Regions from separate parts of the Paenibacillus litoralis genome, predicted to be linked through region 2. Evidence: riboswitches for the same ligand, from Rfam matches in the RefSeq annotation. Region 2 holds a riboswitch; each other region holds the start of a gene.
The links. A riboswitch is a leader RNA that binds a small molecule or an ion and turns the genes downstream of it on or off. The one in region 2 is predicted to bind cobalamin.
Positions count from the first base shown of each region.

Region 1: it holds a riboswitch for cobalamin, as region 2 does, so the genes downstream of both, ACKGJP_RS05985 (ABC transporter substrate-binding protein) here and ACKGJP_RS04435 (S-layer homology domain-containing protein) in region 2, are expected to answer to the same signal.
Region 3: it holds a riboswitch for cobalamin, as region 2 does, so the genes downstream of both, ACKGJP_RS03465 (S-layer homology domain-containing protein) here and ACKGJP_RS04435 (S-layer homology domain-containing protein) in region 2, are expected to answer to the same signal.
Region 4: it holds a riboswitch for cobalamin, as region 2 does, so the genes downstream of both, metE (5-methyltetrahydropteroyltriglutamate--homocysteine S-methyltransferase) here and ACKGJP_RS04435 (S-layer homology domain-containing protein) in region 2, are expected to answer to the same signal.

Region 1 is NZ_CP176395.1:1,414,847-1,422,145, forward strand. Features, by position in the region: gene ACKGJP_RS05970 (aminotransferase class I/II-fold pyridoxal phosphate-dependent enzyme) at 1-248, shown strand, start outside; gene ACKGJP_RS05975 (aspartyl-phosphate phosphatase Spo0E family protein) at 548-829, shown strand; gene ACKGJP_RS05980 (hypothetical protein) at 1,083-1,637, shown strand; cobalamin riboswitch at 1,792-1,984, shown strand; gene ACKGJP_RS05985 (ABC transporter substrate-binding protein) at 2,198-3,247, shown strand; gene ACKGJP_RS05990 (FecCD family ABC transporter permease) at 3,262-4,296, shown strand; gene ACKGJP_RS05995 (ABC transporter ATP-binding protein) at 4,322-5,104, shown strand; gene cobT (nicotinate-nucleotide--dimethylbenzimidazole phosphoribosyltransferase) at 5,230-6,276, shown strand; gene cobU (bifunctional adenosylcobinamide kinase/adenosylcobinamide-phosphate guanylyltransferase) at 6,318-6,881, shown strand; gene cbiB (adenosylcobinamide-phosphate synthase CbiB) at 6,932-7,299, shown strand, end outside.
Region 2 is NZ_CP176395.1:1,048,218-1,055,516, forward strand. Features, by position in the region: gene ACKGJP_RS04420 (polysaccharide deacetylase family protein) at 1-382, opposite strand, end outside; gene ACKGJP_RS04425 (polysaccharide deacetylase family protein) at 461-1,606, opposite strand; gene ACKGJP_RS04430 (glycosyl hydrolase family 18 protein) at 1,860-3,485, shown strand; cobalamin riboswitch at 3,548-3,748, shown strand; gene ACKGJP_RS04435 (S-layer homology domain-containing protein) at 3,997-6,714, shown strand; gene ACKGJP_RS04440 (superoxide dismutase family protein) at 6,870-7,299, shown strand, end outside.
Region 3 is NZ_CP176395.1:813,554-820,852, forward strand. Features, by position in the region: gene ACKGJP_RS03460 (glutathione ABC transporter substrate-binding protein) at 1-580, opposite strand, end outside; cobalamin riboswitch at 774-982, shown strand; gene ACKGJP_RS03465 (S-layer homology domain-containing protein) at 1,176-6,332, shown strand; gene ACKGJP_RS03470 (DUF4430 domain-containing protein) at 6,341-7,285, shown strand; gene ACKGJP_RS03475 (energy-coupling factor transporter transmembrane component T) at 7,282-7,299, shown strand, end outside.
Region 4 is NZ_CP176395.1:1,642,687-1,649,985, forward strand. Features, by position in the region: gene ACKGJP_RS06895 (helix-turn-helix transcriptional regulator) at 1-913, shown strand, start outside; gene ACKGJP_RS06900 (S-layer homology domain-containing protein) at 957-1,448, shown strand; gene ACKGJP_RS06905 (hypothetical protein) at 1,711-1,857, shown strand; gene ACKGJP_RS06910 (DUF4432 family protein) at 1,921-2,931, shown strand; gene ACKGJP_RS06915 (DNA-3-methyladenine glycosylase I) at 3,041-3,622, shown strand; cobalamin riboswitch at 3,699-3,903, shown strand; gene metE (5-methyltetrahydropteroyltriglutamate--homocysteine S-methyltransferase) at 4,122-6,404, shown strand; gene ACKGJP_RS06925 (ribonucleoside-diphosphate reductase subunit alpha) at 6,770-7,299, shown strand, end outside.

The DNA.
Region 1 (7,299 bases), 370 kb from region 2:
ACATCGGACTCGAGTGTCATGAACCGGAAGGCGCCTTCTATGCGTTTCCTTCGATCGAATCGACGGGCCTCAGCTCGGACGAATTCGCCCAGCGCCTCATTTTCGAAGCGAAGGTAGCGGTCGTACCCGGACATGTTTTCGGCCGCGGCGGCGAAGGCTTTATCCGCTGCTCGTATGCGTCTTCGGTCAGCCAGCTGACGGAAGCGATCGACAGAATGGGTAATTTTTTGAGGAGGTTGGGCTCGTAATCACGATAGCGCGCAATCGTATCTGCACTTTATAAGAATCATCAAAGACCTGACATCGCCCCCGAAGGGCAGTCAGGTCTTTTTTAATGGATGTGAGAATAAGTAAAAAATAACATTTATCAACAAATATCTACTTGAAATTTTTCGTATAATTGGCTTTTTGACTCATATTCTGGCATTAATTCCGGGAAAATGATAGAATAGTCATAGGACAAGCTAAATTCACATCGAACTTTTGATGGAACTGACGGAATTACGGTTTGCTCGCTCTGTACAAAGTGATTAGGGAGGGGATTGCGATGGCTTTGGTCCAGCATTACGTTACAGGTTCCAAGTATGTTCCTCTCATCCGCGAGAATGACCCTCAGCCGCCCAGCTTGTACAGCAATGCCGCCAAACGAACGCATGAAGCGCTCTTGGAAGAGGAGCTCGACTATCTTCGCCGACAGCTCGAGAAGATGATCCGCCAGGAAAACTCGCTTACGTCCGATGCCGTTGTTGAAATGAGCAGAATGCTTGATAGAAAGATCAACGAGTACAACCAATATATAACGAACATGCGCACGAAGAAAGCCGAATAGGCATAACCGAGAGCCCGCCGCGAGGAAGGGCTTTTTTATTTGCGCAGTCTGCAGCGGTCGCGGCGCACAGGCCGGAATCCTTTCCCCGGAACGTTTGCTATTATTATGCCGGATTATGAACCTGCGGCCGTTCCGGTACGTATGAATAGGTGCCGGGAAGCCAATGCGGGAAGGCTTAGATTGATTGGCGGCAGAAAGCGGTTTTATGCTATTCTAGAGGTACGGAAATTGAGGAGAAGGAGAGCTAACAGAGATGAGAAAGAAATGGCTGACGGGGTTTATGCTGCTTGCCGTTTTGGTTGTGGCGCTTGCCGGGTGCGGCGGCCCTAAGGCGGATGTGATCGTTTTCGTGATGACCAACAACGTGCCGATCGACGGAGATAAAATGGCGGAGGATTTGAAGGCGAAGGTAGGCGAAACGCCGACGACCGACGTTCTGACAAGCCCGATGTTCTCGATGGACAAGCTGTTTGTCGAACTGGCTGCCGGAGACAGCGATCTGTTCGTCGTTCCGAAGGAGCAGTATGAAGCCTTTGCGAAGCAAGGCGGACTTGTGATTCTGGACGAGCTGTTCAAGCCGGAGGACTATCCGGGGGGCGTCGTTGAAGCGCCGGTCGATACGGGCAGCAAGGAGAAGAATCAGGAGCCGAAGCTCGAAAAGCATCTGTATGGCATCCCGATGAACGAGACGAAGTGGTTGAAAGACAGCGGTTACCGCGGCAAGGAAGAAATGTATGCGTTCGTCCACCCTCGTTCGAAGCAAGTTGAGGAGACGAAGGATATTTTGAAAAAACTGTCCGAGAAATAAAGGCCGGAACGTACCCGAAATCCTTGCGGCATGCGAGGAAGCTTAGCGTTTGGGCGGCCTATTCATGAAACAAGCTGTGAAAATAATCGTTGTCACCCACCGGGAAGTGTCCTATAATCGGGGATGAAGATTGGACGCTTGAAAAGCAGTTGAATAGCGATTGTCGCCGATAGGTGCGCAGCAGCCGCATGGTTGCCGCGTTAAAAGGGAAGCCGGTGTAAGTCCGGCACGGTCCCGCCACTGTAATACGGGGACGCCTCACGACGCCACTGTTCGTAACGAATGGGAAGGCGAGGCTGTCAGCAAACCCGTAAGTCAGGAGACCTGCCTATTGGAGCTAGCTTGCGAAATCCTTCGAGGAAAAGGATCCGGCTTAACGGAAAGTCGCTCATGGCTTCAGCAATACGCCATGCCAGTAACTTTATCCCTGTTTTGTCGTTCCCTCTGTCCTGCCGGATGGAGGGTTTTTCGTTTATATGCTCATGAACGTTCGCGCGCATTCAAACGCTTGTCAGGCTCCTCTCGCAATCTAGGAAGCAGAGAAGGGGAGAAATGGCGACATGCAAGAGAATACTCGGGTAACTAAGCAGCAAGAAAACCGCAAACAAGAACGCAAGGGTTGGAATTTCGGAAAAGCCGCCATGACCGTTATGCTTTCCGTCGTTTTGGCGCTGAGCCTGTTCGGCTGCGGCAGCAAGGAAGAGGCCAAAGGGCAGGTCAGCTCGCCAGGCAAGTCCGAAGGAACGTCGCAAAGCCCGTCGCCTAGCGCATCCGTGAAGCCGGCTGCCGCTCAAACGAAATATCCGCTAACGATTAAGGATGCCACGGGAACGGAAGTAACGTTCGAGAAGGCGCCCGAGAAAATCGTTTCGCTCGCGCCGAGCGAAACGGAGGTTCTCTTTTCGGTGGGAGCGGGAGATAAGCTGATCGGCGTCGATAAATTCAGCAACTATCCGGAGCAAGCGAAATCGAAGCCGCAGGTCGGCGACACGAACACGAACCTGGAAACGCTGATCGGCATGGCGCCGGACGTCGTATTCGCGAACTCGATCAACAAGAAGGTCGTGGAGAAAATCCGCGAGCTGAAAATTAAAGTGTTCATGGCCGATCCGAAAACGCTCGACCAAACGATCGCACACATCGAAGAAATCGGCACGATTATGAACAAGCAGGATGAAGCGAAGAAAACGGCGGATAAAATGCGCACCGACAAGCAGAAAATCGTCGATGCCGTAAAAAATGCTCCTAAGAAACGGATTTACATGGAATTTAATCCGGGCTGGACGGTCGGCGACGGCGAGTTTATGGATGAGCTCGTGAAGCTGGCGGGCGGCGAGAACGTAGGCGCAGGCAAATCGGGCTGGTACAAAATCGATTCCGAAGCCATCATCAAGAAAAATCCGGAGATTATCGTATATTCGTCCGGCGGCAACGTGAAGGATACGGTGCTGGAAAGCATTAAGAACCGTCCGGGCTGGGATCAGGTCGACGGCGTCAAAAACAAGAAGCTCGTTCCGATCAATGAAGATATCGTTAGCCGCGTTGGCCCTCGTTTGACGGACGCGCTGCTCGAAATTGCTAAAGCCGCACACCCGGATCTGGTGAAATAACGGTTGGTGAAAAGATGAAAAGAAAGCTGTTTATTTACGGAGGAGCCGCTATTGCGCTCCTCTTGTTTTCCATAGTGGTCAGTTTATCGCTTGGTTCCGCCAACTTGCCCGTAGCCGAGGTGTGGCGTATTTTGCTTCATAAAATTCCCGGCCTGAGCGGGCTGGTGACCCCCGACTGGCAAGCGAGCAGCGAAACGATCATCTTGAAGGTCAGACTGCCGCGGTTAGCGCTCGCCTTCGTTGTTGGCGCAGCGTTGGCCGTTGCGGGAGCCGGCTTTCAGGGCGTGCTTCGCAATCCGCTGGCCGATCCGTATACGCTGGGGGTGGCCACAGGCGCTTCAGTCGGCGCTTCGGTCATTATATTGACAGGAATGCAAACCGCCATGGGACAGTGGACGATACCGCTAGTGGCTTTCGTAACCGGTATGCTTACGCTTATTGTCGTGTTCAGGCTTGCCGGTACGCAAGGAGTCATGCGGCTGGAAACGCTTATTTTGTCGGGCGTCGTCGTGCAGGCGTTTCTCGGGGCTTTCGTTTCGTTCATGGTAACGTTATCCAAAAGCGTCGTGAATGAGATCTTATTCTGGCAAATGGGCAGCGTGGCGATGCGAGGCTGGTCGTATTCCGGCATCGTGCTGCCTTACTTGGTCGTGGGTACGGCGATCCTGCTCTATTTCGGACGTTCGCTGAACTTGCTGGCGCTGGGGGAACGGCAGGCGGCGCATCTGGGAGTCAACGTTTCGCGAACCCGGCTGGTCGTGCTGGTCGTTTCTACGCTGATGACGGCGGCAGCCGTTTCCGTTTCGGGCGTCGTCGCTTTCGTCGGCTTGGTGATTCCACATCTCGTCCGGCTGATCGTCGGACCCGATTACCGGCTGATCATTCCGCTTTCCACAATCGTAGGCTCCGTCTATTTAATATGGGCCGATACGCTGGCGCGTCTCGTGCTCAGTCCGAAGGACATTCCGCTCGGGATCGTGACGGCGCTGCTCGGCGCTCCGTTCTTCGCCTACTTGCTCAGCAGGCAGAAAAAACGGTTAAGCGGATAAGCAGGATACGAAAGGAGGGGAACCGATGATTACGTTTCGCGAGGTGTGTAAATCGTTCGGAGGCCGTTTAGTGCTTGCCGGCGTTAGCTTCGAGGCGAAGCAGGGAGAGATGCTCGGCATTATCGGACCGAACGGCGGCGGCAAATCGACGCTTCTTCGTATCATGTCCGGAGTCGATGAAGTGACGGCGGGCGAGGCGGAGCTGGATGGAAAGCCGGTAGGGCGATACAGCCGCAAGGAATTGGCGCGCTGGCTTGCCGTGCTGCAGCAGGACGCGCTACCGCCGGTAGGATTTACCGTTCGCGAGGTGGTGGAGATGGGGCGCTATCCGTTTCAAAACTGGCTGGGCGAGGACGAGCGCGACGCTGCGGAATCGATCGATCAGATCATAGAGCGGCTGGGGTTGTCCGCGCTGGCGGAGAGAACCCTCGAGCATTTGAGCGGCGGGGAGAGACAGCGGGTGGCGCTAGGCAAAGCGATGGCGCAGGAGCCGAAGCTGCTGCTGCTCGACGAGCCGACGACGTATCTCGATATCGGATATCAGGTGCAAATGATGGACTATATCCGCAGCTGGCAAAAGACGACGGGTTTAACCGTAATTGCCGTGCTGCACGACCTGAACGTGGCGGCGCAATATTGCGACCGTCTGCTGGTCTTGCACGAAGGTGCGGTGGCCGCTCTGGGAGCTCCCGCCGAAGTGCTGGACGCTCCGCTCATCGCCCGCGTGTATGGGACGGAGCCGCTGATCGTGCCGCATCCGGTAAGCGGCGTACCGCAAATTTTGCTGCAATCGAAGCTAATGGCTTAAAATAGAAGCGGGACTATGCTAGAATGTCTTGTCTGCCTGATTCAAGTTGATCGGGAACGTCTATTCGCCCCGTTGACGACAGTAACGTAATGGTTCTCGCGGGGAGTAGCTTGGAGGTATCGATGATGAATATAGAAGAAATGATTGCCCGAATCCGCCCGCTAGACGAGCAGGCGATGGCTGAAGCAGCGAAGCATGCGGATCAATTGACGAAGCCTCCGGGAAGCCTCGGGAGGCTGGAGGCGGTAGCCCGTCAGGCTGCAGGCATTACGGGAGAGAAAATTCCCGCGCTCGATCGTAAAGCGGTCATTGTTATGGCGGGGGATCACGGCGTTTGCGAGGAGGGCGTCAGCGCGTTTCCGGCAGAGGTGACGGGGCTGATGATGATGAATTTCCTGAATGGCGGCGCCGCCGTTAACGTGTTTGCGAGACATGCGGGGGCGGATGTGGTGTGCGTCGACGTGGGCGTCAACGCGGACGTGGAGCATCCACAGCTCGTCTCTAAGAAAGTAAGGCGCGGAACGGCCAATATGGCGCAGGGACCGGCCATGTCGCGGGAAGAGGCGCTGCAGGCGATTCAAGCCGGCTGCGATATTGTCGGCGGATTGGCTGACGAAGGCTATCGCCTATTCGCCACGGGCGAAATGGGCATCGGCAACACGACGCCAAGCTCGGCTATTTTGAGCGTGCTTGCGGGCACGGACGTAGCCGTAGCCGTCGGCAGGGGAACCGGAATCGACGACAAGCGCTGGAATCACAAGCAGGATGTAGTACGCCGGGCTATCGCCGTCAATTCGCCGGACGCAAGCGACCCGCTTGACGTTCTGGCCAAAGTCGGCGGCCTCGAAATCGCCGGGCTTGTCGGCGTTATTCTGGGCGCGGCGGCCAGACGCTGTCCGGTCGTCATCGACGGTTTTATTTCTACGGCGGCCGCGCTAGTGGCAACCCGTCTTGCGCCGCAATCGGCGGCGTACATGATTCCTTCGCATTTGTCGAACGAGCAGGGGCATGCGGCTGCTCTTGAAGCCATCGGTCTTGCCCCGATGATCCAGTTGGATATGCGGCTAGGCGAAGGCACGGGTGCGGCCTTATGCTTTCTTTTGGTGGAAGCGGCTTTGAAAATGATGCGCGAAATGGCAACGTTCGAAAGCGCCGGCATTCCGGGGGCATAAGCGTTGCGGCGAAAAGTCGGGAATTGCCGGGAGGTTTACCTATGCTTGTTTTAATAACGGGAGGCGCGCGCAGCGGCAAAAGCTCGTTTGCGGAGCGCTATGCCGCTCATCTGGGCTCCACAGGCACCTACATTGCAACCTGCCAGCTGTATGACGACGAGATGCGGGACAGGGTGAACATGCATAAGCAGGACCGCGAGGCGAGCGGCTTTCCTTGGACGACGCTGGAGGAGCCTTACGAGCTGCCGGCATTGCTTGACGAGCTGAGCGCCGGCGTCTCCGGAGCGTCTCCGATTGTGCTTGTGGATTGCTTGACGCTTTGGTTGTCCAATTGGCTGCTGTCCGAGGAGAACGAATCCAAGGCCGAGACGACTGCCGCGAAAATGAGGGAGCTCGTTGACGCAGCCGGACGTTTTGACGGGATTTTGCTTATGGTAACGAATGAGGTAGGGAGCGGGATCGTGCCCGAGTACAAGCTTGGCCGGGTGTTTCGGGATTTGGCCGGGCAGTTGAACCGCCGGCTCGCCGAGGTAAGCGATCAAGTGTTCTTGGTCACAGCCGGTATTCCTTTGGAAATCAAAAGCCGGGCGTTCACGTTCGGGTGATCGTCAGTTAAGCAAGCGGATTTATCGAACAAAATGGGGAGTGGCGGCGTGTGCTGTTGTTTGGATGGAATGAAATCGTATGGATGACGGCAGCCGCCATCGCGATCGATTGGCTCGTTGGCGATCCTCGCTGGCCGACGCATCCGGTCATTTGGATCGGCAGGCTGATCAAATGGCTGGAGAAGCGGCTGCGGCGAAGCTCTTCGGACGAAGCCGATATGCCCCCATCCGTCCTTCGCCGGAAAGGCGTCGTTCTTACGGCAACAACCGTAATAGGCTCCGGGGCCGCGATGTGGCTGCTCGTTTGGCTGGGCACTTTGCTGCATCCATGGGCCGGTTACGCGATCAATACCTGGTTTATCTCCACGACGATCGCCATTAAGGGACTGAAAGATGCCGCCTATTTGGTCTATCGCCC
Region 2 (7,299 bases):
TAGCGCCCGTAGCCTTCCAGATCGCATCCTGCGTGGTTTTGATTTCCTTTTGCAGCCTTTCCGCGGATACTTTTCCCTGGAAGTACGGATGAGAGTACGTATGATTGGCCAGCTCGTGTCCTTCGGCCAGCTCTCGGCGCACGATGTCGGGAAACCGGTCGACTCTTTTGCCTACGACGAAGAAGGTGGCTTTCGCGTCGTACCGTTTGAGAATATCGAGAATTTTCGGCGTCTGCTCGGCATCGGGACCGTCATCGAACGTAAGGGCGATCCGTTTATCGGCCCCAGGCACCTCCCAAACGATCTCGCCTCTCGATTCGTAATAGCTTCTTCCGTTCTCCGGCCCTTGCCATAATAAGGAGGAGGCCAAACACCCTACGATAGCGCTCCATTGAAACAATAGCAACCCAAACACCCCCGGTATGGATAAGATGCCGAATGTAAAACGAATCGGCGGCGGTCAATTTTCTTTCGGTATGTCGAGCAGCTCGGGAACGGTGACGAGAGAAAATCCGTACGTGCGGAGCTTCTGGATAATGCCGGGAAGCGCCTTGACCGTGCCGGATAAATCTTGGCCGACCCCTCCGCCGGAATGCTGAAGCACAATCGCGCCGGGCCCGACATGCGTTAAAATGTTCGCGGAAACATGGTCGGCGTCGAGCTGCTTCCAGTCGAGCGAGTCGACGTTCCAGTTGACGATCATCATGTGCCGGGCGGCCGCCCATTCCAGCTGTTCCTGCTTGATTTCCCCGTAAGGGGGACGAATAAGCCGCGGATTATACCCGATGAGCGGCTTTAATATGTTTTGCGTTTGTTCGATTTGCTGCGTGAAGCTTTCCAGCGAGAGCTTGGCGAAGTTCGGGTGGTTGTACGAATGGTTGCCGATCGCATGACCTTCCCGCACCATGCGTCTGACAAGATCCGGGTGCAAATTAGCCCTATGGCCGACAAGGAAAAAAGTCGCCTTCACCTTATGCGCCTTCAGCACGTCCAGTACCTGCGGCGTGTATTTGGCGTCTGGGGCATCGTCGAACGTGAGCGCGATTTCCCGTTTATGGGCGGGACCGTACCGTTTGAACGTGTCCGGATACATCCTCGCAAGCTCGCTCAGCGACAAGCTGCGCGAAGCCGGCCTCGTCGTCGGCGCAGCCTGCTTGGCCGCGGCGGACGGACGCTTGGCCCGTTCCGCCGTTCTGGGCGGTTCCGCCTTGCGCTGAGCCGAAGGCGCGGCTTGCTTGCCGGCGCTTGCGCTCGGCGGCGGTTCGGGCTTCGCGGCTGGAGCGGGCGCAGACGGCGCGGGTGCCGCTTGCTGCGCGCTGCCGCCCGGCGGGGAAGCCTTCGCCGCGTCCCCCGGCGCCGCATCCTCGCGTGCCGGCGTCCTCTGCGCCGGACCCGGTGCAGGCGGGCTTACCCGCAGCCCTTGCTTAGCCGCGCCGCGTTCAGCGGTTACCGGCGGCGGCGATGTTTCAGCCGCTTCGTAACTGCCCGCCCGGTCCGGCGAAGTCTCTTCGGGAAAGCTGCGTCTGCCGTCGTCGTTTGCGCCGCCGCTGCAGCCGCCGGCCGCCAAGAGGGCGATGATCGCCCCTATCGTCATTATTTTGTTCATGCTGCGATATCTCCTTCCGCGGGCCGCCGCCCGTCCGGTGAACCGACAAAACAAAGGCAATTGAACGTTCGTATACGTTTAATATGGAGACGCCGGCAGATTGCTATTCATCAAAAGCCTCCGTTTGGCCAAATTAGCAAATTTTACGCATTGTGTTCGTCCGCTTCCATTCTGCACAATGAAAGGAACGGCTTCCTGCCTGCTGCGCTTGCGAGGGGAAGCCGAACTTTACTTTATTGAAGGGAACGAAACGATGCTTAGACGATTTCAAAAGATGACGGCAGCCGGCCTTGCGGCCGTTTCGCTTCTCGCTGCCGGTACGGCATATGCCGAAGCGGGCAAATTGAACATGTCCTATTTGTATTTTGGGAGCACGCAATCTTACGTACAGTACGTTGACCGGAGCAACGGCGCTCTGCAGACCGTATCTCCGAGCTTTTTCGATTTGACGGACGATGGCCGTTTACAGCTATCCGATAAGCTGGACGCCGGATTCGTGGAACAGATGCATGCGCGCGGCGTGAAGGTCGTTCCGTTTCTAAGCAATCACTGGAACCGGGCCCAAGGGAAGAGCGCTTTGCAGAACCGCGCCGCGCTGGTCGATCAAATCGCAGAGGCGGTCGCCAAGTACGGCTTGGACGGCATTAATGTCGATATCGAGAACGTGACGGAAACGGAACGGGACGCCTATACCGATCTGGTCAAAAGACTGCGCGCCAAGCTTACGGCGGGCAAAGAAGTTTCGGTCGCCGTCGCGGCCAACCCGAAGGGGTGGACGGCGGGCTGGCAGGCTTCGTACGATTATGCGGAACTGGCCGAAGCAAGCGATTACTTAATGATTATGGCGTATGACGAGACATACGAAGGAGTGCCGGAAGCCGGGCCCGTCGCAAGCCTTTCGTTCGTTGAGGAATCCATCCGGTATGCGCTTACCCAGGCTCCGGCGGACAAGCTGGTGCTGGGCATTCCGTTCTACGGACGGTACTGGCTGGCGGGCAGCTCCACGAGCGGAACCGGCATATCGAACGAACAAGTGGAAGAAGCGATCGCCCGGTTCGGCGGGACGACGCATTACGACGAGAAAGCGCAATCTCCATGGGCTGCTTTTACCGTTCCGGCGGGAGATGCTCCCTTCGAGGTCAACTATGCGCCGCTGGCCCCCGGCAGCTATACGGTGTGGTATGAGAATGACCGTTCCATTCAGCAAAAGCTGCGCCTTGTTCAAAAATACGGGCTCAAGGGAGCTGGAAGCTGGAGCCTGCACCAGGAAACGAAGGCGACGTGGGATTACTTCTCGATGTGGTTGAACGGCGTCTATTTTACCGATATGATCGGTCACTGGGCGCAAAAGGATGTCATGGCCATGCTGGATCAAAAGTGGATGGTCGGCGTTGCCGACGACCGTTTTGCGCCGGAAGCGCCGCTCACGCGCGCTCAGGCCGCGGCGATCCTCGTTAGAGCGAAGGGCCTCGCTTCGGCGAAGCCTGCGGCGGCGAACCCGTTTGCGGATGTACCCGCAGGCCACTGGGCGGCCAAAGATATTGCGGTAGCGAAAGAAAACGGGCTGATCGAAGGGACGGGAGCGCGGACGTTTGCGCCGGATCAGCCGATTACGAGAGAAGAGATGGCGGCCATGCTGGCGCGGGTAGCCGGCGTTTCGTCTTCCGCTGCGGCGAAGAGCCGGTTCAGCGACGTTTCCAGCGGGCTATGGTCGTATTCCGCGATTAACGCGATGACGGAGCAGCATATTCTCGAAGGCTTCCCGGACGGCACGTTCCGTCCCAAAGCGCAAATGACGCGCTCGCAAATGGCGGCTCTTATGAACAGGGCGGCCGTCTGGTTTCGGAAACTAGCGGAGGCCCGGTTAAAGGCAATATAGCGGATCCAAAATAGTAATGGACAAATGGCGACAGGAATACTATAGTATTAGCTTGGCAATTAAATACGATGCACGGAAAAGGTGCAAGTCAGTCGAACGACGGGCTTGCTTAATAGGGAAGACCGGTTAAAAGCCGGCGCGGTCCCGCCACTGTAAATGAAGAGCGACTCTTTAACAAGCCACTGGCCTTGAGCAAGGCCGGGAAGGCGAAGAGAAGCGATGACGCATGAGCCAGGAGACCTGCCTTTTTCTGTATGTTTCTAATTCTTCGGGGGGTGGGAATAAGGAAACGATTGCGAGCGTGTGCTGCCAATGCTTTATTTGGCGCTGCATGTCTTCTTTTTCGCGTATGTACGATCTACGGCCACCCTTATGCGAGGGCGGCCTTTTTTGCTGTCTTTTATGCGCTGTCCGCAATGAATGGGCTGAAATTATGGGAATAACGCCTTCAAAGTCCGATAAGCTCATGAAACTATCGTTATGATTCCATTAAGGAAAGAGGATTACATTGATGAGTTATCGTTATGTGCACAAAAAAGCTTTCGCCCTTATGATGTCCTTCCTGCTTGTATTGTCGGTGATCGGCACGTCGCTTGTTCCCGCTGCGAAGGCCGGAGCCGCTCCTGCGGCAGATCCCGTTCCGGCGGTAAGCGTCACTCAGGCTATCTATGAAGCGGCAAACCAGATCGTCAGCGGCGGCGTTGATTCGGATTGGGAAGCGGTTGGACTCGCTAAGGCGGGAAGAACGATTCCCTCCGGTTACATAGCCGACTTGGAGCAGCGGGTAAAGGACATTTATCCGATCGTTACCGAGTACGAAAGGATTTCTTTAGCTATTGCCGCGGTTGGCGGCGATGCGACTTCGTTTGGCGGTACGAATCTCATTGAACACATATACAACGACAGCATGCAGCAGGGCGTGAACGCTTTGCTTTTCGGCTTGCTGGCTTTGGATTCCCGGCAATACGACATTCCGGATGACGCGACTTGGAGCCGGGATAAGCTAGTGAGCGAAATCCTGTCGAAACAGAAAGCGGACGGCGGCTTCGCGTTCTTCGGTTCGACGAGCGATCCCGATCTTACCGCCATGGCGCTTACGGCGCTCGCACCTTATACGAACAAACCCGAGGTAAAGACGGCCGGCGAGAAAATAACCGAGTGGCTTTCCCTTAATCAAGAGCCTCATGGAGGCTATAATTTATGGGGAACGGATAGCAGCGAAAGCGTGGCTCAAGCCATTATCGCGCTTACGGCGAACGGCATCGACCCGACGGGCGAACGGTTTACGAAGCAAGGCGTCGATCTGCTCGATAAGCTGATGACGTTCCGTAACGCGGACGGAGGCTTCTCGCACGCGCTGCCGGGCAGCTCGGACGGCATGGCGACGGAGCAAGCCCTGCAGGCGCTCGTCGCTTACGATACCTTCACGAAGGGCGCCGGGCGTCTTTACAGCTTCGCGCCGTTAACGAACGTAAGCCTTCAGGTAGAAGGACCGCAAAGCGCGATCGCCGAGGGCGACCAAAAAGCGGTTACGGCGCTGCAGGCTTTGGAGAAGCTGGCCAAAGAGCGGAATATTCCGATCGCCGTTACGGATTCCTCGTTCGGTAAATATGTGTCCGCCATCGCCGGCGTAACGGCAGCGACCTACGGCGGCTATGACGGCTGGCTGTACGCCGTTCAGCGCGGCGGCAACTGGGATTATCCGATGGTCGGCATGGCGGATTACGGCTTGAAGCCGTCCGATCGAATCGTCGTCTATTACGGGGACGGCGATACGCAGCTGGTCAAAGCGGTTTCGGTGCAGCCGGAGCAGCCGAAGGCAGGCGATCGGTTTACGGTATCGGTTACGAAAACGTCCTTGGATTGGATGTCCAACCAGGAAGTGGTCGTGCCTGCTGCAGGCGTGCAAGTAGCGATCGGCAGCAAACATGCAACGACGAATGAGCAGGGAATCGCGACGTTCGAGAACGGTGTGCCGGCTGGCGCCTATACGGCTGTCATTACCGGTTACCGCGACAACAAGACACCGCTTATCGTCCGCAGCACACAAGCGCTGACGGTCGCCGTGAAGCCTGTCGATCCCGGCAATAATTCCGGTAGCGGCACGTCTTCTCCAAGCGCTGCGCTTCCGCCTGCAGAAGCCGTCGACGACTTTGCCAAGATCGCTTTGCCGGCGGACAATACGAAGCCGGTCGATCCGGCAGGTATAACGACGTTCATTAAAAACGCTGCCGATAAAATGAGCGCGGAGCAAGCCGAGCAGCTTCGCAAGCTGCTTGCGGACAATAAAGTGCAGCTTAGCCGTGCGGCGGCATCCGATGCCGAAACGGTAATTAGCGACGCCAAGGAAGAAGTGCGGCTTGTCGTGCCTGCCTCCGCTTTGTCTCAAAGCGTAACGATCGGCATTGCAGAACTGCCGTCGGACCGCCCCGAGCTCGTTTCGGGCTTGTACGATTTCACGCCGGACGGTACGACATTCGCCAAGCCGGTCTACCTTTCCATTAAGATTTCTTACCTGACGGATAAGCCGGAAAACTTGGCGTTCGTCTGGCTGGACGAAAAGACGGGACGCTGGATCCCGGTTCCTGCGGTATTCGATGCCAGAACAGGCGTGATTACGGGAAAAACAACGCATTTTACGAAATATGCCGTCATCGATAAAAGCAAACTGGCGAATGTGTCGGTTGCCGAGGAGCGTTTTGCGGACGAAGAGCTGATTTCCTCTTGGGCTTCCGCAGCCGTCCATAAGGCTTACAAGCTGAAGCTGATGACGGGGATGAGCGATACGGAGCTGAGGTTCGCCCCAAATCTGGAGCTTACGAGAGCGCAATTCGCGGCGATTTTGCTGCGTATGCTGAACGAAGCGCCGGCGGCGGACGCGAAGCCTGTGTTCAAGGACGTCGAGGCGGATACCTGGTATTTCGGATATGTGATGAAAGCGAAGGAAAAGGGAATCGTCGACGGCGCCGCACCGGATGCATTCCTGCCGGAGAAAGCCGTTACCCGCGAGGAAATGGCGGTCATGCTTGCAAGGGCGTATGGCCTTACCGCTTCGTCTTCGTCGCAAACGTTTGAGGACCAAGCCGAAATCGCGGACTATGCGCTTCCTTTCGTAAGGGCCGTTTATGAGAGAGGCATAATGGTCGGGGACAACGGTTATTTCCGTCCAGGCTCGAAGGTTACGAGAGAAATGGCTGCCGTAGTGGCGGTGAACGCCGTTCAAGACTAAAAGGATGGAACGAAGAGGGCGGAAGCTCCTTCGTTCCTTTTCTTTTGTGTTGAGGGGAACGGTACTATGCCGAATTTCTCATGTTTACCTTCCCGGTAAATTGCCAATCCTGTAAGAAGTGCGGAGAGGCATTTTTGCATACGGAGGGTGTCTATATGAATAAACGGAATGCGGCGGCCGGTTTTCTGCTGCTTTGCGGAGCTATGTTATCCGGTTGCGGAGCGGCGAAGGAAACGTCCGCCCAGATGGATTCGGGCAACGGCATGGTGCATGTCGGCATCATGAATACGAAAGGCGAGTCGATCGGATCGGCGATGCTGAGCGAGAAAGCGGACGGCGTGCACATCTTAATCGAGGCGTCCAAGCTGAAACCGGGTTTACATGGGTTTCACATTCACGAAACGGGCAAATGCGATCCGCCGGAATTTACAACAGCGGGCGCGCATCTGAATCCGGAGGGCAAGCAGCACGGTTTCGAGAATCCGAAAGGGCCGCATGACGGGGATCTGCTGAATTTGGAAGTAGGGTCGGACGGCACGGTGAAAGCGGAGCTTGTCGACAAGCGCGTGACGCTCGTCAAGGACA
Region 3 (7,299 bases), 230 kb from region 2:
TGTCCGACTGCTCGGCGATCGCTTTCGGGCTCAGAATGCTGCCCTCGTTGCTTGCCAGAATGGAGAGCAGAGGCGTGTAGGGATAAGCCAGAACGAACTGCACCGTGTGCTCGTCGACGGCTTTGATTTCTTTTACCATCGAGAATTTGCCCGCGAGCGGCGAATTGACCTTCGGATCGAGCGCCCGTTCGAACGTTTTCTTGACCGCTTCCGCGTTAAACGGCGCGCCGTCGTGGAAAGTAACCCCGCTGCGCAGCTTGAATTCCCAAGTGACGTCGTCAACCGCTTTCCATTCCGTTGCGAGCGAAGGCTGGAATTCCATGTTTTTGTCGGTTTTGATCAGCCCCTCGTACACTTTGCCGAAAATGTAGTTGGACGACGGAATGTTCGTGATGAACTGCGGATCCAGATTGTTCGCGTCCGCCTTCCGTGCGACGACCAGCGTTCCGCCCGTTTTGGCCGTGCCGCCGGCATTGCCTTTGTCCGCATCCGTTTCCGGCTTGGACGCACATCCTGCAAGCGCTGTCGTAAATACGAGCGACAAGGCGAGGACGCTGCCAAGTACATGTTTTTTCTTCATGAAGATGCCCCCTAGTCCGTTTTTCGGCATATCTTCCATATGCTTAGCTGTATTATAAAAAATATTCTGACTTTTACCTTTCACGATCTTTACGTGTATTTACACTATCTTTACTTGTTGGCCGCCGGGGACGCCAAGCGACCGCAGTTCTAAATGACAAATGAAGGCTTATAAGATATGATTAGCAGGAAAATTGAATATAAGCTACTCAGGTGCCAATCATGATGATGCAGTTCGATAGGGAATCATGGATTGGTTAAAAGGGAAGCGGGTGAGAATCCCGCACGGTCCCGCCGCTGTATGAGAGGAGTTCTTGCTGGATGCCACTGGTGAATAAACCGGGAAGGCTGCAAGGGCGTTGATACTCGAGTCAGAAGACCTGCCTGGGAGGTACACCGATTGCTCTACGAGAGATAGGGGGGTGTTTATTTCGTGACCGCTTCTTTTTGCGTTCCATGGAGATAGCCTCTTAACGTTTTCAAGTTAAGGGTTTTTTTATGTTGGAAAGCATATTATCCATATTTCGGTAAACGTCCGGTGCCAAATGGCGGTTATTCTTGTTGCGATTTTTAGAAGTGAAAGGTAGGGAAAGAAAGTGAAGCAACGTAAATTATTTACTTGGCTGCTGATTGTCAGCCTGTTCTTATCCATGTTCCAAATAAACGCATGGAAGACCTACGCCCAAGAGTCCGGATCCGGGCCGAAGGGATTCGTCACCCTGTCGGTAGAGATATTCACGTTAGGTCAAGGCTATTACCGGGAACCGATGAAGGTGCCGTTCTACGAAGGAGACAACGGGGCCGCCTTGCTGGTACGCGAGCTCGGCCAGAACAATATAAAGAACACGGGAACCGCCGAACATTACTTTTATCTGTCCAAGGTCAAGGATGTTACGAGCAGCGTATATGTGCCCCAATACATCGTCGACCAAGTCGCCTTAGGCGGTGGACAAATCGAATCCAAAAGGGACCCGGAGTGGTTAGGGGAATTCGACTATACGCCGATGTCCGGTTGGATGTACGCGGTCAACAATGTATTTCCTAACGTCGGCTTTTCGGATTACATTCCCGAAGACGGAGACGTCATTCGTACGCAATTCACCGTTTATGGGTTCGGCTCCGACCTTGGGAATACATGGGGCTCCGGCTATATCGATACCGCCAACAAAGACGCGTTAACGGCGGTAATCGCGAAGATCAACAGCGCCCCGAATAAGGATGCGCTGCTGGCCGATCCTGCCGTCAGGTCTTCGTACGAGCAAGCGTACGGCGTACTCGCAAATATGGAGAGCACGCAAGCTAACGTCGATCTTGTGATGTCGAAGCTGGACAATGAATTGGGATGGGACCATGTCAAACCGGAATTGTCGATTCAAGGCTTATCGGATCAACAAGAATTTACAACCAAACGGATTTCCTTCCAAGCTAGCGCAACGGACAACGTCACATCCGGCATCGTTCCGGAAGTAAAAGTAAACGGTAACGCGATTCCGGGAACGAGCGGAGTATTCCATGCCGATCTGATCGATGGAACGAATACGATCGACATAACGGCGGCGGATGCCTCGGGCAATCGGGTTAAGCAAATCTTCACGGTCTACTACAACATCGGGGCCGTTACGAACGACCAGCTGAATAAAAATCTTGCCTATATGCTTGGCACGGTGACGAATCCGACCTTCGGAACGCTTGGGGGAGAATGGTCGATTCTATCTCTGGCCCGCGGAAATTATTCGGTGCCGAACAGCTACTACATGACCTACTATAAGAACATCGTAAACAAGGTCAAGGAATTGATGGCCAAAAACAACGGTGTCCTGGACAAAAACAAAAGTACGGAACATGCCAGATTGATCCTTGGCCTGGCTTCCATCGGCATCGATTCGCGGGATGTTGCGGGCTACGATATAACCAAAGCGCTGTCCGATTACGATTACGTCCTGAAGCAAGGCATTAACGGGCCGATTTTTGCGCTAATCGCCATGAATGCCGTAAATTACGAATTTCCTGCGGCTGACGCAGGGAAGAATCAAGCGACTCGCGAGAAGCTGATTGATTATATTTTGAGCAAGGAAGTCAACAAAGATACGGCGAATGCGGGCGGTTGGGCGCTCGGGGTCGCGAAGGCCGATGTAGACTTGACGGCAATGGCCCTGCAGGCGCTTGCTCCCTATTATTTAACGAACGATAAAGTGGCTGCCGCAGTAGAACGCGCGCTTACTTGGCTGTCTTCCGTTCAGAACGAAACAGGCGGATTTGCGAGTTACGGGACCGTAAACAGCGAAAGCATCTCGCAGGTTATCGCCGCGGTATCGGAAATCGGGTTCAATCCTTCCTCCGATCCGAGATTTGTTAAAAACGGCCATTCGGCGGTTGACGCTCTGCTGACATTCGTCGCGCCTGAGGGCGGCTTCAAGCATGTCATGTCGGAAACGAAAGCAAATAGCATGGCGACCGATCAGGGGACCTATGCGCTCGTATCTTTCAATCGGATGACGCAAGCCGCCAATCGGCTTTACGATATGACGGACGTGCTTCCGTTCCCGCTGCCGGGGAATCTCGACGAGATCGAAATGGCTTTGTCTGCAGGGGATCGGCCTAACGTAAACGTTCCGCCTAGCGGGTACGTATATTCGTTATCAATTACCGAAGCGGATTCGAATAAAGACATAACCGTCCAAGTTCCGGGCGATTCGTCATCAACCATTAAACTGAATGTGCCCGCCAACACCGGCCTTCCGGCGATTTCGGCGGTAAGAGGCGGCACAGCGGCCCATATCCCGAAAGGGACGTCACTCGTCAGCGGCAGCCCGCTTTCGGTTGAATTGTTATCGAAGGCGGACGTAACGGACACGGTCCGGCAGCTCGTCAACGGTATCGTTCCGGATGGAAAGAAACTCGATTCGATTGCCGCCGCGTTCAAGATGGGCGGTACGTCGGGCATTACGTTCGATCGGTTCATTACGTTAACGTTCTCCGGGATGAAGGGGAAAGATGCCGCATATATCCAGAACGGGACGGCCCGCGCCATACAGAAGTTTGCAAACGATTCGGATGGAAGCGGCAGCGGTAAGAACGAGTATGCCTTTGACAGCGGCAACGATCTAATTGTTAAGACCAAGCATTTTACCGACTTCGTTGCATTCGCAACAAACGTTGTCGGGACGCCGGGCGAAGGCGGAGGAACCGACCCTCAGCCTGTAAAGCATGTCACTCTATCCGTAGATAAAGCGACAATCCATAAAGGATATGTCATGAATCCCGCATCCGTGGAGCTGCAGTCCGGAGATACGGTATGGAGCGTACTGCAAAGAGAGCTGAATGCAAGAAGCATCCCTTACGCCTTTACATGGACTCCGAAATACAATAGCGTCTATGTGCAATCCATCGCAGGAGACGGCGAGTTCGACCATGGCAGCGGCAGCGGATGGATGTACAACGTAAACGGTACCTATCCGAACTATGGGGCGAGCGTTTACATCCTTTCGGGCGGCGATACCGTCCAGTGGCGGTATACGACGAATTTGGGCGAGGATTTGGGAGAACCCCCTTATGTGCCGACAGACCCAAGCCCGAACCCCAACCCAAACCCAGGCCCGAATCCGAGCATAGACCCGAGTACAAAACCTGGTGACAAGACGCCTATCATTGCCGTACCGGCGGATTTGCAAAAGGATTTTATCCAAACCATCACGAAGCAGCAGCAAGGAACCGACAATATTACCCTGACGATTCCCGATGTGAAGCCGAAGGTCATTCTGAATGTGAAGGATGTTCAAGACGGCATCCCGATGATTACGGTACAGAAAGGGGAGCTCTCGCTTGTCATCGACAAGGGCACGAGGCTGAAGGCGGGGGACGGCGGCATCGAGCTCTTTACGACGGTAAATGCCGAAGATGCGTCCTTGTTGGCGCAGGTCAAGGGGAGCTTACATACCGGCGATCGGCTGGAGAAAATAAGCCATGCCTTCATCATGGGAGGCTCGAATCAGTCGTACTTGTTCGACAAGCCGCTTACCTTGACGATCAAGGGAGGGAAAGGGCAGCAGGCCGGGTTTATCGAAGACGGTACATTTACGCCGATCGTTATGTATGATTCCGAGGAACAGGGCGAACAAGCGACCAAAGGCAGCGAGAAAATCACGTATGCTTTCGTCAAAGGCAACGATCTCGTGATCAAGACGAACCACTTCACATCGTTCGTCGCGTATGCGGCCAGTCGACTGGAAGCGGCGGGCGGTATGGATTTGACGAAGCGGTATTCGGATGCCGGCGAGATCGCGAGCTGGGCGTATGGCCCGATCGGCGAGGCGACGCAGCGCGGATTCGTCGAAGGCAGCGACGGCATGCTGAAGCCGAAATCCGCCGTGACAAGAGCGGAGTTCACCAAGCTGCTTGTATCAGTATTGGGAATGGTAAAGCCGGCGGGCGATCCGTCCCGATTCGAAGATGTCAAGGCAGGCCAGTGGTTCTATCCTTATGTAAACGCCGCTTATCAAGCCGGATATATCGACGGATACGATGGCCGGTTTTATCCGGACGATACGATTACCCGCGAACAAATGGCCGTCATCGTGAATCGGGCATTGGGCATGCAGTCTTCGGCATCGGCCATCGCGCTGAATGATCTGGACGAAGTCTCCTCGTGGGCAAAAGCGGATGTACAGACGATTGCCGCTCATGAATTGATGACGGCGGACTTGGACGGTCGCTTCCATCCAAGCGGCACGGTGACGCGTGAAATGGCAGCCGTCGTGGCGATGAGGGCATTCGATTATGAACGCACCCACGCTAAAGACAACCAAGCGGACACCCGCAAGCAGCAGGCCGTGAAGAAGCAAATTGAGGCAACGGCCGTCTACATGCAGCAGACGATAACCGATCCGGCCGTAGCCAGCATCGGCGGGGAATGGACCGTACTGGGATTGGCGCGTTCCGGCGTTCAAGTTCCGGACTCCTATTATGCCAAGTATTATGCCAATCTGGAGCAAACGCTGAAAGAGAAAGCGGGTAAACTGCACGCGGTCAAATATACGGAATACGACCGCGTTATACTGGCGCTGACTGCCATCGGCAAAGGCATTAACGACGTGGCGGGGTATTCGATGATCGAGCGTCTCGCCGATTTTGATACCTTGATTAAACAGGGCATCAACGGACCGATCTTCGCGCTGATCGCTTTGGACAGCAAAAAGTACGAGATCCCCGCCGTTCCGGGCGCCAAAACGCAGACGACCAGAGAGAAGCTAATCGACTTCATTCTGAATCGCGAGATTACGAACGGAGGATGGGCGCTTGGCGAGAATGCCGCCGTACCGGATCCGGACATCACGGCAATGGCGATACAAGGACTGACTCCTTATTATGAATCGAACAAGACGGTGCGGGCCGCTGTGGACAGAGCAGTCGCCTGGCTATCCCAAAATCAACAAGCGGACGGCGGGTATGCCAGCTGGGAATCCGCCAACTCGGAGAGCGTGGCTCAAGTCGTCGTCGCGCTGTCGGGCTTAGGCATCGATCCGCATGCCGATCCGACATTCGTGAAGAACGGCCGCTCTGCGGTCGACGCTTTGCTTGGCTTTGCCGCGAAGGGCGGAGGCTTCTACCATATCATGCCGGGCGGCATCGATAATGGCGGCGCCAAACCGGGGGATGTCGACCCTATGGCGACGGATCAGGCGATGTATGCGCTCGTCGCCTACGACCGGTATTTGAACGGTCAACCCCGCCTTTATGACATGACGGACGTATGAAACCGACAATGAAAAAATGGCTTGCAGCCATAGGCATCGTCTGTCTGCTAACGATCGCGTTCTTCTGGGGCGGTACCGGTCGCGACGAGAAGGCGCAGATCGCCGACAGGGGGCCCGAAACGAAGGCCGTACAGGCGACAGCGTCGCCCCAGCCTACGGCTGCGCCGGCCGTTACCGAACAGCCTAAGGCCGATAACGGCCAAACGCCAAGCGATTCCGGGAGGAGCGGGGAAGAATCCCCGGCTTCTACCCCGGCTCCTTCGACGGAATCTGTCCCTGAGAAGGCGCCGTCGGCAGCGCCGGGAGCGGAACTAAAGCCTGACCCGGCTCCGGCCGGCACTAAGGCTCCTGTGAAGGATGCCGCGGATAAAACGGATGAGACGGCGTCCGCTTCTTCGTCCGCGAAGCCGCCGGCTGAACAGCCGGGCGAGAACGCATCGGACAAAAAAGACAAATATTTGACCGATCCGGTTCCGGAGGGCAAGCCGAAGCCTGTCGAATGGCAGGACGTCACCGTCGATAAGAAAAAGCCGCTGACGGCTACCTTGTCCGTCACGAGCAAGACGATTCTCGATCATCTCAAGCAGTTTAACAAGGATAAACTGGAGGTTCTGCCGGAGGACGGCGTTATCTACAAATCCCAGACCGTCACGTTTTATGAGGGTGAGTCCGTATTCGACGTGCTGCTGCGAGAGATGAAAAAAAACAAGATCCATATGGAATTTTCGATGACGCCGATCTATAACAGCAACTATATCGAGGGCATTAATAATATTTACGAGTTCGATTGCGGCGAGTTAAGCGGATGGGTGTATAAAGTAAACGGCTGGTTCCCGAACTATGGATGCAGTCGGTACATGCTTAAGGACGGCGATGTTGTCGATTGGGTGTACACCTGCGATTTGGGCCGGGATATCGGCGGCGACCAAGCGGCGACGGGGGCAGTGAAGTGAAGAGAGACCCGTTC
Region 4 (7,299 bases), 590 kb from region 2:
GTTTGAGGTGACGAACGCGGACAAAGCGCTGATTGTCTCGTCCGTTCAGCCTCTTGGCGACGGCGTCATAGAGCGTATCGTTTCCGAGATTGCCGGGCAAATAACGGAGGCATGCGGCTTCCGGCCCGACATTTTCCCCGGAGCGGTCGAAACGGGGCTGGTCGGCATCAGCAAATCGTATTATTCGGCCAATGAAAGCTTGCAGGTAGCGCTCTTCTCGCGCGGGCATCTCCATGCAAGGGAGGAAGAAGCGTATATTCCGGATGTGGATTACTACTACCCGACGGATTGGGAAGTGCAGATGATCAATAACCTGAAGATCGGCAATCTGGACACGCTGACGCATATTTTGGACGAAATCGGCGCGGAAAACCGGAGGCGGCAGCTTCCCGACGCGAGTATGGTGAAGCTGACGACCTTGCTGATGGAAACGATGCTGCGTGTGCTGCACGAGCTGAATATCGACGCGGGCATTTATGCCCGGCAGTTCGAGAGCAGGCTCAAAGCCGGAAACGTCGATGCGATGTGGGATTACATGGCTGAAGTGGGAACGCTGATCTGCGAAAGGGTTCGTTATTCGAACACGCCTTCGACGATGGAGGCCGGCGGCAAGCTGCTGCAATATGTGAACGAGAACTATACAAGCGCGGACGTGTCGCTAAAAAGGCTTGCGGAACTGTTTCACATGTCGGTTTCGGGCGTGTCGAAGCTGTTCAAAGAAGTGACGGGCATCAACTTCTATGACTATTTATGCAGGCTGCGCATGGAAACCGCGAAGGAGCTGCTCCGGGACAAAAACAGCGTCGACGATGTCGCGCGCCGCGTCGGTTACGAAAATGTGTACTCGTTCAAACGGGCTTTCGTCCGCTATGAAGGCATCAAACCTGACGAGTATGCGCAGTTAGGGCAATAAGCGGTTATTAGGGCATTGGGCTGAACATACGGTGGAACGCTGGATGAATCAAAGTATTTCCGGACAAGAGGAAACGGAAGTGCCGGAGTATTCAGACGCAGGGTTGATTGCGGGCTGGAGCAGGGCGGCGATCGCAAAGCTGGAAAAGCTCGGCATTATGAAGGGCTATCCGGATGGCGGTTTTCATCCGCTGCAAACGATGACCCGCGCAGAGGCAATCGTGTCGATGGACCGTATGCTTGCGCAGCTTGAACAGGACTATACGATTGACAAACCGGGGGTATACGATTTCTCGGATATTCAGCATGCGCTCAAATGGAACATCATCGTTACCGTTCCGGGGGTGACGCTTCGAAATGTAACGGTAGAAGGAAATATTGTTCTCGGCGGAGGGGTCAAGGAGAGCGATGGCGATGACATATTGATTTATGTCGGCTATATCGGGGCTTTTTCTGATAGCGCTTCCATCGATCAGAGATTGATGAATTTGGATGATGACGGTTTCGTTATTTTTCCGGAGAAAGAAGCTCTATAGTCGCAACTTCTCCGAGGCTGTCCCAAAAGTTGTTTTTCCATTCTCACGCCAACTAAAAGCGCTATTATAGCACAAGAAAAGCTTCCATACCCAGTTTACCAGTGGTTTTGGAAGCTTTTTTGTGTACATTTTGGGACTGGCCCATTCGACTCTGCCCTTTTGGGACAGCCCCTTCGTTTGGACGTTCGTTTTTCTTGAAATATAAGACTTTATATGTCTCACCTATTACGAAAAATGCGAAAATGAAGGGGAGATCCGGAGATTGGCTATTTTGACGGGCATCAGCTTCTACGATTATTTGTGCCGGCTTGCCGCTCTTTTAATAGGAGAGCAGCAGGCGTTTTTGGAATTACAATTAAACCGTCAACCGGCGCTATTTATGTACTTGTCGCCGCCATCAGCTATGTGACATGATAGAGCGTAGCAAGATCAATGCCAGAATCATACAAAGGGACGGGAGAAGGAGAGACTCATGGGAGAACAAAAACAGGTGCCAGGCTGCAAGCTTACACAGCATACGATGGACGGGCATTGCGTGCTGACGCTGGAAAACGACGCGATTCGCGTCAGTATCGATGTGGATCATGGCGCTCATCTATTCGAAATGACGGATAAGCGCACGAACATCGACGTGATGTACAAAGACCCTAAGGGATTATCTTACGACGTCGGCGGCTGGTACGAGCTGTTTCCGAATGCGGGTACCGGCTGCAGCTACAAGGGGAGCGACGTCCCCGGACACGGCGATGTGCAGCATTTGCCATGGACATTCATGATCGAGCAGGAGAGCGAAGAAGAAATCCGCGTGCATCTGCGGACGGAGAGTAAGGTGCGGCCCTTTGCTTTGGAGAAGACCGTTGCGCTCAAAAAGGGGCAAGCGAGTCTCCATATCGCGGAGAAGATTACCAACCTCAGCGGCGAGGCGGAGCCGTACTTGTGGGGACATCATGTGACGTTCGGAGCCCCGTTCGTGAGTCCCTACAGCCGCATCGATCTTCCGGGCTGCCGCGTATTCGATCAGCCGGATTACCATCCGAATAACAGCAGGCTGCTGTCCGGAGCTTCCGGGACGTTGGACCGTATGCCCGGCAAACGGGGAGAGAAGGTGGATAACACGTATTTTGCGGCGGAGCCCTTCAATGAAATGTTGTTTATCGACGAATTGCAGGAGCATTGGTACAACGTATTTAACGAGCAGGCGGGACTCGGCTTCGCGCTCGCATGGGACGGCGTCGTATTTCCTTACCTCTGGCTGTGGCAGGAGCATCACTCCGAGCAGGAGGAGCCGTTCGGCGGTCAACTGTATGCCATGGCGCTGGAGCCTCAGGCATCCAACGCGCCGACCCTGTCTAAGGCCGTGTCGAAGGGGCAAGCGCCGGTTCTGGAAGCGGGCCAAAGCGCGGAAACGTGGCTGACGGTCGTCATGCACGCGAACCGGGACCGGGTGAAGTCCGTTAACCGGGAAGGCGGCTTGACGTTCTGAGGATACAGGGCGCACTACCGGGCCCGGCCGGCCTTATGGCGGCTTGCTTATGCCGTACCGGATATGCTAGAATGGAACAAATGTTCGCATTATTTTGGGGGGCTATGCAATGACGGAAAGATGCGGCTGGGTCAATGATGATCCGCTTTATATCGAGTACCACGATAAGGAGTGGGGGGTACCCGTTCACGACGACCGGAAGCTGTTCGAGATGATCACCTTGGAGGGGGCGCAGGCGGGGCTGAGCTGGTATACGGTGCTGAAGAAGCGGGAAACGTACCGGCAGGCGTTCGACGGCTTCGATTTCGAGAAGGTGGCCTCCTATGACGAAGCCAAGGCGGCTGAACTGCTGCAGAACGAGGGTATTATCCGCAACAAGCTGAAAGTCGCCTCGGCGATCGGCAACGCCAAGGCGTTCATTCGTGTCCGCGAGGAATTCGGCAGCTTCGACCGCTATATTTGGGGTTTCGTAGGCGGCAAGCCGATCCTTAACCGCTTCCGCGAGCTGAAGGAGGTGCCGGCGCGCACCGATATTTCCGACGCGATGAGCAAGGATCTGCAGAAACGGGGCTTCAAGTTCGTCGGCAGTACGATCTGCTACGCCTTCATGCAAGCGACGGGGATGGTCAACGACCACGTGGAGAGCTGTTTCTGTTACGAACCGGGCGCGGGAGCCGAGGTGTCGGTTTAACGATTCCGGATTTCGGAGCCTAAAAACCAAGTTGCTTAATCGGGAATTTCGCTGTATGATGAAGGGGTCAATTTCATAAGTTCTGTGGGAATAAGGTGCCGCGATGCGTTGCAATACTTCGCCGGCTTAAAAGGGAATCCGGTGCGATACCGGAGCGGTCCCGCCACTGTAACAGAGGAGTTCGCAGCCCAAGCGACAGCCACTGGTCGAAGAGACCGGGAAGGCAGGCTGCGTGCGTCGATTCTGGAGCCAGGAGACCTGCCTGTTCTGACGACACAAGAATACCTACGGGAGATAGGTGGTGTTGGAGACGAGTCCGGTAACGTGTAGATCCGAGGCTTCTTTTCCCCATTTCCTTTATTCGGATTGGGGCGGAGAAGCTTTTATTTCGTGGTCCTGTGCCCCCTGACGGCAATCGGTTCTTAGCATTAGCTATAGGCCGCCGGCATGACAGGGTTCAACCAGGAAACGAAATAATAAATCGGAAGAAGGTTTTCATATGAATAATCACTATGTCATCAGTAATTTGGGATATCCGCGCATCGGCGAGAACCGCGAATGGAAAAAGCTGCTCGAATCGTTCTGGGCGGGCAAAACGGAGGAAGCGGACTTCGAAGCCGAAATGAAAAAAATCCGTCTGCAGCGCCTGCTAAAGCAGCGGGAGTTAGGCGTCGAGCTTATCCCGGTCGGCGATTTCACGCTTTACGATCACGTCCTGGATACGTCGGCGATGTTCGGCCTCGTTCCGTCCCGCTACGGCTATGCCAGCGGCCCGGTATCGCTTGCGGCGTATTTCGCGATGGCCCGCGGCAGCAAGGAAGCGCCCGCATGCGAGATGACGAAATGGTTCAACACGAACTATCACTATATCGTACCGGAGCTGGGCGAAGCGGCGCCGAGGCTGGTCGAGAACAAGCCTCTGGCCGCCTATCTGGAAGCGAAGCGGGAGCTCGGCATCGACGGCAAGCCGGTACTTGTCGGACCGTTTACATTCGTTAAGCTGGCCAAGGGCTATAAGCAAGAGCGGTTCGGCGAGCTGGTCGGTCAGCTCGTTCCGCTGTACGCGCAGGTGCTGCGCGAGCTGGAACAAGCCGGAGCGGGCTGGGTGCAGATCGACGAGCCTTCGCTCGTAACCGACTTGACGGCAGCGGAGCTTGACGTGCTGGAGAGCGCCTATAAGCAGCTCGCTGCTGCGGCTCCGGGACTGAGCATTCTCTTGCAGACGTATTTCGAAGCGGTTTCGGGCTATGATAGAGTGATCGGCCTGCCGGTCCAAGCGATCGGGCTCGATTTCGTCCACGGCCGCGAGGGCAATCTGCGCGCGCTCCGCGAGCACGGCTTCCCTGCGGGCAAAACGCTTGCGGCCGGCGTTATCGACGGACGCAACATCTGGCGCGCCGATCTTGCCGAGAAGCGGCAGCTTCTTGAAGAGCTTGCTGCCGTCGTGCCGGGCGACCGTCTGATCGTGCAGCCTTCGTGCAGCCTACTGCACGTGCCGGTCAGCCTTGCCCGCGAGGGGAAGCTGGAATCGACGCTGCTCGGCGCGCTCGCCTTCGCCGGCGAGAAGCTCGGCGAGCTCGCGCTGCTGGCGCAAGCGGCACGCGGAGACGGCGGCGATGCCACCGCTCAAGCGATTGAGGCAAGCACGCGCGCGGTCGCGGCGCTGAACGCGTCTCCGGCGCGAAGCGGCGGCGGAGCGGTTGACGCGGCGGCTGCCCGGACGAGCCGGGCGGTGCCGTTCGCGGAGCGCCAGCAGCTGCAGCAGGCGCGCTGGCAGCTGCCTTTGCTGCCGACGACGACGATCGGCAGCTTCCCGCAGACCGCCGAGGTGCGTAAAGCCCGGCAGCTGTGGCGCAAAGGCGAATGGACGGAGGCGCAGTACGACGCGTTCGTGCAGGAGCAAATCCGCGTCTGGATCAGCCTGCAGGAGGACATCGGGCTCGACGTGCTTGTGCACGGCGAATTCGAGCGTACGGACATGGTCGAATTTTTCGGCGAGAAGCTGGTCGGCTTTGCGTTTACCCAGAACGGCTGGGTACAGTCGTACGGCTCGCGCTGCGTCAAGCCTCCGGTCATTTTTGGCGACGTCCGATTCAGCGGACCGATGACGGTCAAGGAAACGGTATATGCGCAGTCACTGACAGCCAAGCCGGTGAAAGGCATGCTGACCGGCCCGGTTACGATCCTGAACTGGTCGTTCGTTCGCGACGATATTTCGCGCAAGGATGTCACGTACCAGATCGCGCTTGCGCTCCGCGAGGAGGTTGAGGCGCTGGAGAGCGCCGGCATCGGCATGATTCAGGTCGACGAGCCGGCGCTGCGCGAAGGCTTGCCGCTCAAGAACGCCGACCGCAAATTCTACCTGGATTGGGGCGTGGAATCCTTCCGGCTGGCTACGTCGACCGTGCAGGATACGACGCAAATTCATACGCATATGTGCTATTGCGAGTTCCACGACATGATCGACGCGATTTCGGCGCTCGACGCCGACGTGATCTCGATCGAAACGTCGCGCAGCCACGGCGAGCTTATTTCCGCATTCGAAACGGAAACGTACGACAAAGGAATCGGTCTTGGCGTATATGACATTCACAGCCCGCGCGTACCCGATAAGGCCGAGATGCTCTCGATGATCGAGCGCGCCCTGCGCGTGCTGCCGGGACGGCTGTTCTGGATCAATCCCGACTGCGGCTTGAAGACGCGCGGTCAAGCGGAAACGGTCGCGGCTCTGCGCAACATGGTAGCGGCGGCGAGCGAAGCAAGACTGGAATTGCAACAATAATAATTGACAAAATAAAGTGCAGGCGATAAATATTATTTTTTGTTAAGCATGTATGAATCAAGTGCGCCCCGTAAAGCTAAGGAATCCTTCATGGCCCATTCCTGAATCTTTGCGGGGTTCCTTTCATTGCTGACTTATTCGGGCTTCGGCTTGAAGATTTCCGATTCCCGGCGGCGCTTTATGCGCTGCTTTTCCATCGATATTCAACGATTGCGATGCGGGAATCCGACAAACAATCTCCAAAAAAAACTAGAAGTCAAGCCTTGACTTGTACTATATGTTGATATAAATTTTAATAACGGCATCAAGATGTAGTGAATTACCGATTCATGGGAATGGAAAAGCCGGTTAAGGGGAGATACGTTGTGCAAGTAATTAAACGTAACGGACAAGCAGCCGAGATGGAATTCAGCAAGTTCAAAAAAGTCATCGATTTTGCAATAGAAGGTATCGGACTTAACTCGCTTGAGCTGGAGCAGGCGCTTTTGCCGCAGCTGAAGGACGGGATGCGGACGAAGGAAATCCAGCGTATTTTGATACAGACGGCAGTCGAAAAGGTCACGATTCAGGAGCCGAATTGGGACAAGGTCGCAGCGAAACTTTACATATACGATCTGTATAAAGAAGCTGGCATTAACCGCGACTATAGCAAAAAAAGCTTCGGATACGGCAGCTTCTACAAGCTTCTCAAGCTGTTGACCGACGAAGGCTTGTACGGCGACTATATTTTGAAGGGCTACAAGAAGAAGGAAGTCGACGAGCTGGGCGAGTACATCAAACCGGAACGGGATTACCTGCTGACGTATGTCGGCGTTAAAACGTTAGCCGAACGCTATTGCGTGAAAGGCTTTAATAAAGAAGTGTACGAGCTGCCTCAGGAGGCGTTCATGGGCGT